4 regions of the Bradyrhizobium diazoefficiens genome follow, and region 1 is predicted to be linked to each of the others. Evidence: predicted binding sites of a transcription regulator. Region 1 holds the regulator's gene; each other region holds the start of a gene.
What was found. Region 1 encodes PhoB, which activates phosphate uptake and scavenging genes when phosphate is short. Its sites were predicted from a motif close to TGTCATNNANCTGTCAT; they were not measured.
Positions count from the first base shown of each region.

Region 2: a site for PhoB is predicted at 1,547-1,563, ahead of JJC00_RS23610 (acetoacetate decarboxylase). Genes of this name have one in related genera too.
Region 3: a site for PhoB is predicted at 1,520-1,536, ahead of phnC (phosphonate ABC transporter ATP-binding protein). Genes of this name have one in related genera too.
Region 4: a site for PhoB is predicted at 2,021-2,037, ahead of JJC00_RS26180 (Orn/Lys/Arg decarboxylase N-terminal domain-containing protein). Genes of this name have one in related genera too.

Region 1 covers NZ_CP067102.1:754,178-757,871, reverse strand. The annotation lists gene JJC00_RS03490 (GcrA family cell cycle regulator) at 111-623, shown strand; gene phoB (phosphate regulon transcriptional regulator PhoB) at 864-1,571, opposite strand; gene phoU (phosphate signaling complex protein PhoU) at 1,603-2,319, opposite strand; gene pstB (phosphate ABC transporter ATP-binding protein PstB) at 2,331-3,152, opposite strand; gene pstA (phosphate ABC transporter permease PstA) at 3,149-3,694, opposite strand, start outside.
Region 2 covers NZ_CP067102.1:5,015,955-5,019,648, reverse strand. The annotation lists gene JJC00_RS23620 (IS110 family transposase) at 1-3, opposite strand, end outside; gene JJC00_RS23615 (patatin-like phospholipase family protein) at 331-1,506, opposite strand; gene JJC00_RS23610 (acetoacetate decarboxylase) at 1,734-2,516, shown strand; gene JJC00_RS23605 (transporter) at 2,631-3,650, shown strand; gene JJC00_RS23600 (carbohydrate porin) at 3,654-3,694, shown strand, end outside.
Region 3 covers NZ_CP067102.1:7,541,451-7,545,144, reverse strand. The annotation lists gene JJC00_RS35205 (alpha-D-ribose 1-methylphosphonate 5-triphosphate diphosphatase) at 1-819, opposite strand, end outside; gene JJC00_RS35200 (chloramphenicol acetyltransferase) at 816-1,472, opposite strand; gene phnC (phosphonate ABC transporter ATP-binding protein) at 1,647-2,456, shown strand; gene phnD (phosphonate ABC transporter substrate-binding protein) at 2,523-3,458, shown strand; gene phnE (phosphonate ABC transporter, permease protein PhnE) at 3,532-3,694, shown strand, end outside.
Region 4 covers NZ_CP067102.1:5,590,796-5,594,489, reverse strand. The annotation lists gene JJC00_RS26180 (Orn/Lys/Arg decarboxylase N-terminal domain-containing protein) at 1-1,975, opposite strand, end outside; gene JJC00_RS26175 (GYD domain-containing protein) at 2,135-2,470, opposite strand; gene JJC00_RS26170 (Lrp/AsnC family transcriptional regulator) at 2,765-3,244, opposite strand; gene ald (alanine dehydrogenase) at 3,378-3,694, shown strand, end outside.

The DNA.
Region 1 (3,694 bases):
TCATTGCGCCCGGCGAGCCTTAAGGGATTCTGGCGGCACGGGTTTTTCGAGGCTTAGGCATTCGTTGTGCGGCCCCAGGATGGTAGGCGCGCGACGAAGGAAAGGGTGCAATGACCGTTTTGACCTGGTCGGATGATCGCGTCGAGCAGCTGAAAAAGCTCTGGGAGGCCGGACTTTCGGCCAGCCAGATCGCCGCTGAGCTTGGAAATGTCACCCGCAACGCCGTGATCGGCAAGGTGCACAGGCTCGGCCTGTCCGGCCGCGCCAAGAGCCCGTCTTCGGCAGCTCCGCGGCCGCGCAAGGCACGTCCCGCGCAGCACATGATGCGGGTGAGCAGGCCCATCGCGCGCGGCAACACCGCGCTGGCGCAGGCCTTCGAGGTCGAGGTCGAGGCTGAACCGGTCACCTACGACAACGTGGTGCCGATGAGCCAGCGGCTGTCGCTGCTCGAATTGAACGAGGCGACCTGCCACTGGCCGGTCGGCGATCCCTCGAGCCCGGATTTCTTCTTCTGCGGCGGCAAGGCGCTCTCCGGGCTGCCCTACTGCGCGCAGCACTCACGGGTGGCGTATCAGCCGGCAGCGGATCGCAGGCGTGCGCCGGCGAAGCCGGGCCCGCGCTGAGTTAGCTGATCTGGCTGATTGCATCCGTTACATGATGACGGCTCAACACGTCCGATGTCGTCCCGGACAAGCGCGCCAACAGCGCGCGCAGATCCGGGACCCACAACCGCCGCAAGATGTGGTTACGGGGACTCGGAGCTACCTTTTTCACGCAACAAGTCCTGTGGTTATGGGTCCCGGATCTACGCTTACGCTTGTCCGGGACGACACCGATGTTGCGGCAATAGCTCGCTAAATCAACTACGCCTGCTCGGCCTTCGCGAATCGATCATCGAGCGCATAACCCGCGCCGCGGACGGTGCGGATCGGGTCCTGCTCGCGGCCGAGATTGAGCAGCTTGCGCAAACGGCCGATATGGACGTCGACAGTGCGCTCGTCGATATAGATGTCGCGGCCCCAGACGCTGTCGAGCAGCTGCTCACGCGAGAACACGCGGCCGGGGTGCTCCAGGAAGAACTCCAGCAGGCGATATTCGGTCGGGCCGAGATCGATCGGCCGGCCCGAGCGCGCCACGCGGCGCTTTTCGCGGTCGAGCTCGATGTCGCCGAAAGCCAAAACGGTAGCGAGCCGCTCGGGGCTCGCCCGCCGCAGCAGGCCCTTCACGCGCGCCAGCAGCTCGGGCACCGAGAACGGCTTGACGATGTAATCGTCGGCGCCGGTCGCAAGGCCCCGCACCCGCTCGCTCTCCTCGCCACGCGCGGTGAGCATGATGATCGGCAGCTGCTTGGTGTCGGACCTCGCGCGCAGCCGGCGACACAGCTCGATGCCTGACAGGCCCGGCAGCATCCAGTCGAGCACGATCAGATCGGGGATGTGCTCCTTGAGGCGGGTGTCGGCGTCGTCGCCGCGCATCACCGTCTCGACGTCATAGCCGTCGCCTTCGAGGTTGTAGCGGAGAAGCTCGGTCAGAGCTTCCTCGTCCTCAACCACCATAATGCGTGCGCCCATGGGGTCGTCGCTCCTTAAGGATTCAAGTATTTCAAGTATTGGGGACCGTCGTAGCGAAGGTCGTCATGTCGCCCTTCGGTCGCTTGTCGGTGATGGCCTGGCCTTCGATCATGTAGAACACGGTCTCGGCAATGTTGGTGGCGTGGTCGCCGATCCGCTCGATGTTCTTGGCGCAGAACATCAGATGGATGCAGAACGAGATGTTGCGCGGATCCTCCATCATGTAGGTGAGGAGTTCGCGGAACAGCGAGGTGCAGATGGCGTCGACTTCCTCGTCGCCCTTCCACACCGCCATCGCCGCCGGCAGATCATGCGCGGCATAGGCGTCCAGCACCGACTTGACCTGCTGCTGTACGAGGTCGGTCATGTGCTCGAGGCCGCGGAACAGCTTGAGCGGATGGAAATCCGTCTCCAGCGCCGCGACGCGCTTGCCCATGTTCTTGGCGAGGTCGCCGATGCGCTCGAGATCGGTCGCGACGCGCATGGCGCCGACGATTTCGCGCAAGTCCACCGCCATCGGCTGGCGGCGGGCGATCGTGAGCACGGCGCGCTCCTCGATCTTCTTCTGGAGCGCGTCGAGCTCGGCGTCGATGGTGACGACGCGCTGGCCGAGCGCGACGTCGCGGCGGATCAGCGCGTCGACGGAATCGACGATCATGCGCTCGGCGATGCCGCCCATCTCGGCGACCAGGCGAGTGAGTTCCTGGAGGTCGGTGTCGAAGGCCTTTGCGGTATGTTCAGAACCCATGTCCCGTCTCCTCAGCCGAACCGGCCGGTAATGTAATCCTGCGTACGCCGGTCGGTCGGCGACGTGAAGATCTTGCTGGTGTCGTCGAACTCGATCAACTCGCCGAGATACATAAAGGCGGTCTTGTCGGAGACGCGCGCCGCCTGCTGCATGTTGTGGGTCACGATCGCGATCGTGTAGTTCTCGGACAGCTCCTGGATCAGCTCCTCAACCTTGGCGGTCGAGATCGGGTCCAGCGCCGAGCAGGGCTCGTCGAACAGGATCACCTCGGGCCGCACCGCGACCGTGCGGGCGATGCAGAGGCGTTGCTGCTGGCCGCCGGAGAGCGACAGGCCGGAGGCGTTGAGCTTGTCCTTGACCTCGTTCCACAGCGCGCCGCCGCGCAGCGCCTTCTCGACGCGGTCGTCCATCTCCGATTTCGAGATCTTCTCGTAGAGACGGATGCCGAACGCGATATTCTCGTAGATCGTCATCGGGAACGGCGTCGGCTTCTGGAACACCATGCCGACGCGGGCGCGCAGCAAATTGAGGTCGAGCCTGGGGTCGAGGATGTTGGTCTGGTCGAGCATCAGCTGACCGGTGACGCGCTGGCCCGGATAGAGGTCGTACATCCGGTTGAAGATACGCAGCAGGGTCGACTTGCCGCAGCCCGACGGGCCGATGAAGGCCGTAACGCGGTTGGTGCCGAGCGCCAGATTGATGTTCTTCAGCGCGTGGTGCTCGCCGTAATAGAAGTTGAGGTTGCGCACCGTCACCTTGGCGGGCGCCTCCGGCAGAACCGGCGCCTGCGGCAGTCCACCGGCCGCGCTCATCGATACGGAAAGATCACTCATTTTGCGGTCCTCTCGGCGCCAAGAATGCGCGCGCCAATGTTCAGGGCAAGCACGGTCAGCGTAATCAGCAGCGCGCCGCTCCAGGCGAGCTGCTTCCAATAAGCATAGGGGCTCTGGACGAAGTTGTTGATGGTGACCGGCAGGTTCGCCATAGTCTTGTTCAGGCCGAGGCTGAAAAACTGGTTCGACAGCGCGGTGAAGAGCAGCGGCGCGGTTTCGCCGGCGACGCGGGCGGTGGCGAGCAGCACGCCGGTGATGAGACCGGAGCGCGCGGCACGATAGGCGATCCGCTTGATCACCAACGAGCGCGGCAGGCCAAGGGCGGACGCCGCCTCACGCAGCGCGTTCGGCACCAGCAGCAGCATGTCCTCGGTCGTGCGCAGCACCACCGGGATCACGATGACGGCGAGCGCGAGCGAGCCTGCGATCGCCGAGAAGCCGCGCATCGGCACCACCACCGCGCCGTAGATGAAGAGGCCGATGATGATCGAGGGCGCCGACAGCAGGATGTCGTTGATGAAGCGGATCACCGAGGTCAGCTT
Region 2 (3,694 bases), 3.8 Mb from region 1:
CATGCTGCTCTCCTCAACAGTTCGCGCCGGCGGCATAGGCGCCTGTCAGAAAAGAATGCTAGGAAGCGTGCTCCAGGGCCATGTTGCCCCTCCGCGCCAGTGTGGGTCATCCAGGCAACCCGGGTCCAACTCGCAACCGGGCTCTCACGCACCAGAGAGTAATCGACCTCTTTGCCGACGGCGCCCCAATCTACCGCCTCTCTCCACCCCCGAAAAGTTTCATCCAGCGCGCGTCAGCCCCTCAATGCTGGTCCCAACTCGCAATGACGACCTGGAGGTAGCCGCGTGCTACTTGCGATTGCTTCGCTCGCAATGACGAGCAGGATAGAACTACGCGCTCTCCGTCTCCCGGTGCACGTCGTGCACCACGAGCCCCATGCCTTCCTCCGGCATCTTGATCCAGTCGCGACGCTTCAGCGTTCGCTTGGTGTCCTCGTAGCCAGAGGTCCAGTGCTCGCGCATCGAGGTGCCTGAGAACTCGTGGTCCTTGGCGTCGCCCTCATAGGCCTTCTGCTGGTAGATCAGATGCAGGATCGCGATCTCCGGCATGTTGCGCAGGCTAGCCTTGAGGCTACGATCCTCCTCGGACAATTGCTCGTCCGGGATCTTTGCAAGCGCCTTGTAGAGCAGCACCTTGAGATTATGGGTGCGGCGATAGACGTCGGTGTTGTGGCGGGTGCGCGAGGAATACATGATGTCCTTGTGGCGGGCCATCACGTCCTGGATCGATCGCGGCAGCACGCCACGCGCGCTGAACAGGTCGACCTGGAACACCAGCGAATTGAGCGCGTCCTCCTGGTCCAGCAGATGCTGCAGCGGCGTGTTGGAGACGATGCCGCCGTCCCAGAAATGATCGGTGCCGATCCGCACCATCGGCAGTGCCGGGGGCAGGGCGCCGGAGGCCATGATGTGCTCCGGTTCGATCTCGTCATGGGCGTTGTCGAAATAGATGAAGTTGCCTGAGAGCACGTTGACCGCGCCGACCGCGAAGCGGATCTTCTTCTCGTTGATGAGGTCGAAATCAACGAGCTCGAGCAGGGTCGCCTTAAGTGCAGCCGTGTCGTAATAGCTCGTCGCGGTCCGGGCGCCGACCGGGCTGAGCCAGGGATTGACCTGATGCGGGGTGAAGAAGCCCGGCTGGCCCATCGCGGACGTCATCCAGGAGCTGTAGAGGTTGCGCCATTGGCGGAAGATGTCGCCATCCGGCGTGTAGTGCCAGATCTTGCGGTTGGTAATGCGCTCCCAGAAGATGCGCAAGGCCTCGAGCCGCTTCTCCGGCTTGTTGCCGGCAATGATGGAGGAGTTGATCGCGCCGATCGAGACGCCGGTGACCCAGTCGGGCTCGATGCCGGCCTCGTGCAGCGCCTGGTAGACGCCGGCCTGGTAGGCGCCGAGCGCGCCGCCGCCCTGCAAGACCAGCGCGACACGGTCGCACCGCTCAGGGCGCCAGCCCCGCGCAGGAGGCTGATGGGTCTGATGGGTCGGTTGCGACGTGCGGGCGTCCATGGTGATGCCTCCTGCCTTTCCCGGACGATTGCGTCCGGCGGTGACGGCGTGATGACAAATTCGGCGCCGATGCATCCTCTGCATGCAGGCGAACCGTAGCGAGAATGGCGGAAGGTCGTGCGGCTGACGGAAATCCTTCACATCGCAGTCAACGAGGACGGCTAGCGATTTGCATCGGGCGAGATGTGGCCGCGCCGACATCACAGACATCACACAGGAGATCCGCGATGCGCAGGGAAGACGTGCTGAGGCTTCCGTCCATGCCGGCCGCCGGGCCGAGCTATCCGGCCGGACCGTACCGCTTCGTCAACCGCGAATTCCTTGTCATCACCTACGAGACCGATCCGGACTTGATCCGCGCCGGCCTGCCTGAGCCGCTGGAGCCGATCGAGCAACCGATCGTGCATTATGAATGGATCAAGATGCCGGACTCGTCCGGCTTCGGCAGCTACACCGAATCCGGTCTCGTGATCCCGGCGCGGCTGCACGGCGAGGAGGTCAACTTCGTCTCGCAGATGTATCTGGACGATGATCCGCCGATCGCGGCCGGCCGCGAGATCTGGGGCTTTCCCAAGAAATACGCCCATCCAAAACTCGAGATCGTCAAGGACACGCTGACGGGCACGCTGGAATATGCCGGCCAGCTCGTTGCCATGGGGACGATGGGCTACAAGCACGAGAGCATGGCCGGCAACGGCGATCGCACCCGCGCCACGCTGTCGAAGACGCAAGTCAATCTGAAGATGATCCCGGGCGTCGACGGCCATCTCGAGGTCTGCCAGCTGGTCGCGATCAACCTGATCGACATCGTGCCGAAGGGCTCCTGGATGGGTCCCGGCCGGCTGCATCTGGTGCCGCATGTCAACGCCCCGGTTGCGGATTTCCCGGTCCGCCGCTGCATCGGCGCCCATCACTACATCGCCGACCTGACGCTGCCGTTCGGCCGTGTCGTCCACGACTACGTCAAGGAAGCGGAGGCCGCGGCCGCGACGGGGCTGGCCGCGGAGTAGGGCGGCGCGCCATCATCAAACTGTAACACAGGCGTAATTGACTGCAGGTGAAGGACCCGGAGGAGGCCAGTAATGGCCCCCCGGGGCGTGGGCTGCAATGATGTGGGGGTCAGCATGGCTGAGCCGGCAAAGCTTGCCAGCGTGATGTCGGATGTTGCGCCGGCCATTCCCGGCCTGGTCTGGGCGTTCCGTCTGCACAGCGACGGCAGCGCCGAGGCATTGCCGATCGATCAGCCGATCGAGCTCAGCCATGATGGCCGGCTCTGGCTGCATTTCAATTTGACAGATGGTCGCGTGCGGCCGTGGATCGCGGCCTCGACGTTGCCGCCATTGGCGCGCGATCTGTTGCTGTCGAACGACACGTTCCAGCAGCTTCACGTGATCGATCACTGCGTCTACGGCGTGTTCTCCGATCTCGTTCGCGATATCGACAGCGCGACCGAGGAGACTGCGTTCCTGCGCTTCGCCATGACCGAGCATCTGCTGGTCTCCGGCCGCCACCAGGCGCTGTGCTCGGCGGATGCGACGCGCCGGGTGCTCGAAGGCGGCTATCGCGTCGACAACGTCGCCCATCTCCTCGAAAAGATCGTCGACGAAGTCGCCGACACCCTCGATCGGATGGCCGACAAGCTCGGCCAGGAGGTCGACGGCATCGAGGAGCGAATTCTGGCCGATGATGTGAAGCCGGAGATGCGCCGCGACCTTGGCCGGCTGCGGCGGACCTGCGTGCGGTTGCATCGCCAGCTCACCGGCCTGCGCGTGCTGTTTCATCGGCTCGACCAGAAGAACACCGATCATCTGTCGCCGGCCTTGCGCATTCATGCCGGCAAGCTCGCCCAGCGGCTCGATGGTCTCGATCACGACATCGTGGAGCTCCGCGAGCGCAGCCGGCTGCTTGAGGAGGAGCTGCGCTTCAAGAACGAGGAGGAGAGCAACCGCCACCTCCACACGCTCTCGATCGTGACGACGCTGCTGCTGCCGCCGACGCTGATCACCGGCATCTTCGGCATGAACACCAAGGGCCTGCCGCTCACCGACGTCGACGAGGGCTTCCTCTGGGCGGCGGCGCTGATGGTGTGCTCGATCGGCCTTGCCTATCTGTTCATGCGGCGCACCGGCATCTTCAAGAAGTAGCGCATGCGAGTGTTGCGATGTTCGCTCGCGATCACGGCGGTATT
Region 3 (3,694 bases), 1.3 Mb from region 1:
GACATTCGGTGCGCCGTAGACGATGGCGTCGCCATGATCTGCGGCTTCGCGCGCCGTCTCCTCGTTGATCGGAAATTCGGCGAGCGTCACGCCCATGGCACGAAAGCCCTGGCGCATCGCCGGGGTCGCATCGTCGTGCGAGAGCATCCGCACCTCGGCGGTGCGGGCGGCAGTAGCGAGCCGGGCGATCGAAGGCGGAACATCGGCTGCGCGCGAGACAATATGCGCGACGAGCTTGTCGAACTCTTCGCTCGACAGCCCCGTGCGCTCCACCATGCGGTTGCGCTTGCGCGGATTGGAGATGTCGGCAACGACCCCGTCCATGTGGTCGTTGAAGGCGAACAGGTCGACGCGCCCCTCGGCGAGCCATTGGCCGATCTCGGCCTCGGCGTCGAGATTGTAGGTCTCGTGCCGCAGGTGAAAGCGGGTGTCGGCGGCGAAATGCGGACGCTGCCGCTCGATCGCCTCGAGCAGACGCCTTGCATTGTCGCCGCTGCGCAGGCCCGGCTCCCACGACCAGGTCGTGGCGTGGAACACCGTGGTGATGCCGTTGCTGATGACCTGGCGATCGGTGTCGGCCAGCGCGACGTCGATCGGGAAATCGACGCCGGCGCGCGGCATCATCTGCCGTTCGAAGGCGTCGCCGTGCAGATCGACGATGCCCGGCAGCACCAGCAGGTTGCGCGCATCGATCGCCAGCCGCGCGCGGCCGCGCGATGCATCGATCTGCGCGATGTCGGTGCCCGATACTGCAAGGGAGGTTTCGGCGAGCTCGGAGCCGATCAGGGTCCGGCCACCCTCGATGAAAATGTCTGTCACGCGACCGCGCTTCGTTTGCTGGCAGAGGAACCTGCCCCTGCTTCGTATGCCGTCAGGAAATCTTCAATCGAGAGCTTGCGGAAATTTGGCAGCGCTTCACGCAATTTGTCGTGATCCCAGTCCCACCATGCCAGCCTGGCAAGCCGTCCGGCAGCCTCTTCCGAGAACCGGCGCCGCACGATGCGCGCCGGATTGCCGGCGACGATGGTATAGGCCGGCACGTCCTTGGTGACGATGGCGCCGGCCGCGATCACCGCGCCGGTGCCGATGTTGCGGCCCGGCAGCACGATGGCGCCATGGCCGATCCAGACGTCATGGCCGATATGGACGTGATGCTGGCGCCGCCAGTCGAAGAAATCGGTGTCGTCGCTCTCGCCCGGAAAGTAGGCGCTGGAGCGGTAGGTGAAGTGCGCCTGCGTAGCGCGATGCATCGGATGATTGCCCGGATTGATTCGCGTCATCGCCGCGATCGAGCAGAACCTTCCGATGGTGGTGTAGGTGATCTGTGCGTCGTTGACGACGTAGGAGTAATCGCCCATCGTCACTTCGTGCAGGATGGTGCGCGCGCCGACCTCGGTATAGGCGCCGAGCCTGGTCTCGTGCAGCTTCGCCATGGGATCGATGGTCGGTTGGACCGAAAGCACCTTGGCCATGCTGCATCCAAGAATTCGAGGGCGGCCGCCCGTCATCGAGCGGCTTGATGACAATGTCATGACGACGCGATGACAGGGGACGAAGTGCGTAGGATCGCCGCACCGCGGTCCACGTGTCACACAAGTGTCAAGCGCCAGCGTTAGCGGTGGGTCCCAGCTACTCTGGAGCCCTGCATGCTGGTGGTGGAAGGTCTGACGTGCCGCTTCGGCGCAAAAGCCGCGGTGGACGACGCTTCGTTTCAAATCTCCCCCGGCGGCTTCGTCGGTGTGATCGGGCGCTCCGGCGCCGGCAAGTCGACGCTGTTGCGGACCATCAACCGTCTGGTGACGCCGACCCAGGGCCGTATCCTGTTCGACGGCCTCGACGTCACCGCGCTGCGCGGCAAGGAGCTGCGGCAGTGGCGGGCGCGATCTGCGATGATCTTCCAGCAGTTCAACCTGGTCGGCCGGCTCGACGTGCTGACCAATGTCCTGATGGGACGCCTTGCCACGATGCCGGCCTGGCGCTCGTTGTCGCAGATCTGGCCCGAGCAGGACAAGGCATTGGCCATGTCGGCGCTCGAGCAGTTCGACATCGCTTCGCTCGCCGCCCAGCGCGCCGACCAGCTCTCCGGCGGCCAGCAGCAGCGCGTGGCGATTGCCCGCGCCCTGGTGCAGCAGCCCGACATCATTCTTGCCGACGAGCCGATCGCTTCGCTCGATCCGCGCAACACCAAGATCGTTATGGATGCGCTGCTGCGCATCAACAAGCACTTCGGCATCACCGTGATCTGCAATCTGCATTCGCTCGATCTCGCGCGCAGCTATTGTGATCGCTTGATCGGCATGGCGCAGGGCCGCGTGGTGTTCGACGGCGCGCCGTCCGCGCTGACCGACCTTGTCGCGCGTGAGCTCTACGATCTCGAAGCCGCCGACGTCATGGGCGGCACTCCTGCTCCGATGCCCGAGGGCGTCCCGGCGCTCGGAACGGCGGCCGCCGCCTGAGCCCGCGTCGCACCTGTTGAATGTCCTATTTTGCGTCAACCGACCCCAACCGATGAAGAGGGTATCATGATCACTCGCAGACTGGTTCTTGCCGGCGCCGCCGCGCTCGCGTTCACGACTTCGGCCTCGGCCGAGGACTGGAAAGCCAAATATCCCGAACTGACCTTCGCGGTCATTCCGGCGGAAAACGCCTCGGGCGTTACCGAGCGCTGGGCGCCGTTCATGAGCTATCTCTCCAAGGAGTTGGGCGTGAAGGTCACGCTGCGCATCGCCAACGACTACGCCGCGGTCATCGAAGGCCAGCGCGCCGGCAACATTCACATTGCGAGCTACGGCTCGGCCTCGTTCGCCCGCGCCCGCCTGACCGGTGTCAAGACCGACGCCTTCGCCAACGACATCAACGCCGACGGCTCGACCGGCTACTATTCGGTGTTCTTCGTCAAGGCGAACAGCCCGTACAAGAAGGTCGACGATCTCAAGGGCAAGAACCTCGGCCTCGTCGACCCGAACTCGACCTCGGGCAACAACGTGCCGCGCTTCGAACTCGACAAGATGGGCATCCCGGATGCCGACACCTATTTCAGCAAGGTCGTCTTCACCGGCAGTCATGAGAACGCGATCCTGGCACTGGCGCAGGGCACGGTGGATGTCGCCGCCAACCAGTGGACCAGCGATGATGATTCGACGCTGGCGCAGATGCTGACCAAGGGCATGCTGAAGAATGCCGACGGTTCGCCGATGAAGAAGGACGATTTCCGCATCATCCACAAGTCGGCGCCGATCATCAACGGCCCCTACGCCTACAACTCCGACCTGCCGGAAGAGGCCAAGGCGGCGATCGCCAAGGCGTTCTTCGACGCGCCGGCCAAGGACAAGGCTGCCTTCGACCGCCTCCAGGACGGCCAGAAGAAGGGTTTTCATCCCGCCACCACCAAGGACTGGGATGGCACGATCGAGCTGATCAAGTTCGTCGATGCACTGCGTAAGAAGAAGGCGTCCTGAGTTTTTGGGACGACGCACTGGAGCCGGGTCGATGGACCCGGCTCTTTCTCTTTTGACGGGTCCTCTTTGACCAATGACCATCGCGGTTTCGATCCTTCCCGAGCAGCAACTGGCGACGCTCAATGCCGCTTACAGCCAAGCGGTTGCGCGCAGGCGTTGGCGTCTGCTGTTCGGAGCCGCGGTGTTCGCCGCGGCGCTGCTTCTCGCCGCGGTCGGCGCGGAGGTGAACCTACGCA
Region 4 (3,694 bases), 3.2 Mb from region 1:
CGCAGAGGTCGCGCAGCCGCACGCCGGCATAGCGCGCCTGCCGCCGCTGATAGAATTCCGGGATCGCGTCGGCCAAAAGCGCATTGTCGTCGTGCAGCTTCTTGAAGGCGACGAGCCCGGAGATCAGCGTGCCGGCCTTGCTCGCCTCGACGCCCGGCGTAAGCAGGAAGAGCAGGGAGTTGAGGTCGTTCTTCTCCGGCACGATGCGGTTTTCGCGCAGATACTGTGCGACGACCGGGGCGGGGATGCCGTGCTCGGCATAGGCGCCGGTCGCGCGGTCGAAGCCGGGGGTGAGCAGCGTCAGCTTGTTCGGATCGGTCATGGCAAAGCCCTCGGCCATGCCGGGGAAGCCGTGCCAGGTGCTGTCGGGCCCGAGCTGCCACAGCGCGGGATTGGTCGCGAGTTCGTCGGTTGACAGCGTCTCCCAGGCGACGTTGTGCGCAGCGCCGGGGCGGCTGACGTCTGGGATTGCGACGCGATCGGGGACGAAGGGCTCGAAGAACCAGCGGCGATCCGGGTTCTGCTCCTTCTCCTCGAACTCCCGGCGCATCGCGCGGATCTTCTTGCGCAGCTCGATGCCCAGCCGGATCGTATCGTCCCACAGCACTTCGCCCGATCGCCCCTTCATCATCTGCGCGCCGACGTCGAGCGAGGCGAACAGCGGATAAAATGGCGAGGTCGAGGCGTGCTGCATAAAGCTTTCGTTGAAGCGGCGATGCTCGACACGGCGCTTCTGGCCGCGGATGTGGCGGTCCTTGATGTGGATCTGGGAGGCCTGGGAGAAGCTCGCGAGCTGCTTGTGGGTCGACTGCGTCGCGATGATGCCCGGCGCCTCCGGTGGGAGGTTGGCGAGGCCCATCGCGAAGCGGCCGGCATAGAGCGGGTGGAATTTCATGAAGCCGGCCCAGGCCTCGTCGAACAGGATATATTCGCAGAGATGGCCGACGCGCTTCAGGATCATCTCGGCATTGTGGATGGTGCCGTCATAGGTGCATTGCTCGACCACTGCGACGCGGAATGGCCGCTCCTTGCGCCAGGCGTCCTTGTCCGTGACCAGCGGATGATTGCGGATCGTCTCGCGCAAGGCTTTCTCGTCGAGCATGTCCCAGCGCATCGGGCCGATCAGGCCCCAGGCGTTGCGGATGGTCGGGACATAGACCGGAATACCGCCGCCGATCATCAGCGCGCCGTGATGGGCGGCCTTATGATTGTTGCGATCGAACAGCACGAGGTCGCCGTCGGTGACAAGCGCGCCGAGCGCGACTTTGTTCGAGGTCGAGGTGCCGTTGAGCACGAAATAGGTCTTCTCTGCGCCGAAGATTTGCGCCGCTTCCTTCTGTGCCCTCAGCGCCGGCCCCTCGTGGGTGAGCAGGTCGCCGAGATCGAGCACCGAATTGTCGAGGTCGTCGCGGAACACGGATTCGCCGAGATGCTCGACGAAGACCCGGCCGATCGGGCTGCGGTTGTAGAACACGCCGCCATTGTGGCCCGGGCAGGTCCAGAGCTGGTTGCCTTCCTCGGCATAGTCGACCAGCGCGCCGAAGAACGGCGTCTTCAGCGTCTCGGCATATTGCTTGAGCCGGCTGATCAGATTCTTGGCAATGAAGGTCGGCGTCTCCTCCGACAGGAAGACATAGCCATCGATGAAGTCGAGCACCTCGACCGGCAGGTCCTCGAACCGCTTGCGGCGGATCAGGAGGATGATCGGGAAGTCGAGGCCGCGGCGCCGCATCAGGTTGATCAATGCCGAGGTCTTGCCCTCAAGTCCCTTCTTGCTCCAGTCCACCACCATGCAGCCGATCGCGGCGTCGGTCTGCACCGCGATCTCGGCGTCTTCCAGCTTGCGGGCCCGGACCACCTCGAAGCCGGAGCGCTGGATTTCCTCGATGATCTGGTTGAAGCGGACGCCCTCGAGGTCGTCGGCGTCGAAAACAGGTGCGGCGAACAGGAAGTTGAAGCGCTTGAAATAGTCCATGGCAGGTCCCGAATGTGCAGAGACCGACAGGTCTCGGCACATTCGATGACAGTTAGATGACAGTGGCTGAGGCCGACAGCGTTACGAGGGGGAACCGCCGTAGCCGGCACGGACGCGTGCCGCCGTTCGCAGCGGCACGCATCTGGAACGGTTCAGATCTCAGCTGCCCGGCGGGCTATAGGAGGCGCGCAGCTTGACCGCGTTCTGCCGCACCTGCTTGATCTCGTCCTGTGTGAACAGCCGAGTGAGTTTTACGTTCTCGAGGGTGTCGGCGGCGACGGTCAGACCGGAGATGGCCGGAGCCGCACCCGGATCAGGCACGTCGAAGATCACCAGTACGCCCGGGCCATCGGCCGCAACGCTGTACATCGAGATCAGCTTTCCGCCCGCCGCCTCGATGACTTTCCTTGCCGCCTCCTGGCGATTGGTCGCAGGGTTCTCCAAAATGGCGTTGAGAGCGCGTGGCGTATATTGTCCCGTGAGGCAGAAATGCATGAGATGTCTCCTTCCGAGATGATGGCAGCAAATGTTCATGCCGTGCCGAGCCAGTCGTCACAGCCGCAGTATCTGGAATGAAGAAAGTCGCGATGCCCGCCGTAGGCATAGTGGCCGCCAATGACTTCCGGGATTTCGGCACATCCCGGTAGCGGCTCTCCAGCACGATACATCGGCCACCAAGGGCTCGAAAGAGAATTCGAATTGCCGCATCCGAACGAAGTACCTCGTTCGTCGTTGCAACATTCCGTTCGACGGAAAGGGAAGAGCCGGGGAAGCTGAGACTGGTGCTAATTACCGCTTCGTCTCGCCGAACACCACGGTTGGCACCGCGCGATTGACGACCTCGCGCAGCGCGAAGCTCGATTGTACCCGCGCCACGCGCGGCAGGCGCGACAGCTCGGTACGGTGAATGCGCTCGAAATCCTGGATGTCGCGGGCGAGCACGATCAGGATGTAGTCGTCGGTGCCCGACATCAGGAAGCAGCGCACGACGGAGGGGCACTTCACCACCTCCGCCTCGAACGCCTTCAGCGCCTCGTCGCTCTGGCTCTCCAGCGCAATGCGCACCAGCACCGTGGTGGTGAGGCCGAACTGCGCCAGATCGAGCGCGGCCTGGTAGGCCTGGATGTAGCCGTCATCCTCAAGCGCCTTCTGCCGCCGCGCCAGCGCGGTGCTGGAGAGGCCGACCTTGTTGGCGAGCTCGGTATGGCTGGCACGCGCATTGGTCGTGAGTTCCGCGAGAATGGCGAGATCTTTCCGGTCGAGGCCCAAGATTTGGTTTCCAGCGTGAAAGGACACTTCCGCGACCGAAACCGGCGCGGGAAGGCCAAAGCTAGCGGATATTTGCACGAAACCAAACTGCCTGCGTCGCTACGATCATCGGGTGAATCAAAAGGAGCCCAGGATGCGTGTCGGTGTGCCCAAGGAGATCAAGGTCCAGGAATATCGCGTCGGGCTCACGCCGGGCGCTGTCCGCGAATACGTCGCGGCCGGGCATCAGGTCACGGTCGAGACCGGCGCCGGCAGCGGCATCGGCGCGTCTGACGAGGTGTACCAGCGGGCGGGGGCCTCCATTGCCGCGAGTGCGCGCGACATCTTCGCCAAGTCCGACGTGATCGTGAAGGTAAAGGAGCCGCAGAAGAGCGAATGGGTCCAGCTCCGAGAAAGCCAGATCCTGTTTACTTATCTCCATCTCGCGCCCGATCCCGAACAGGCCAAGGG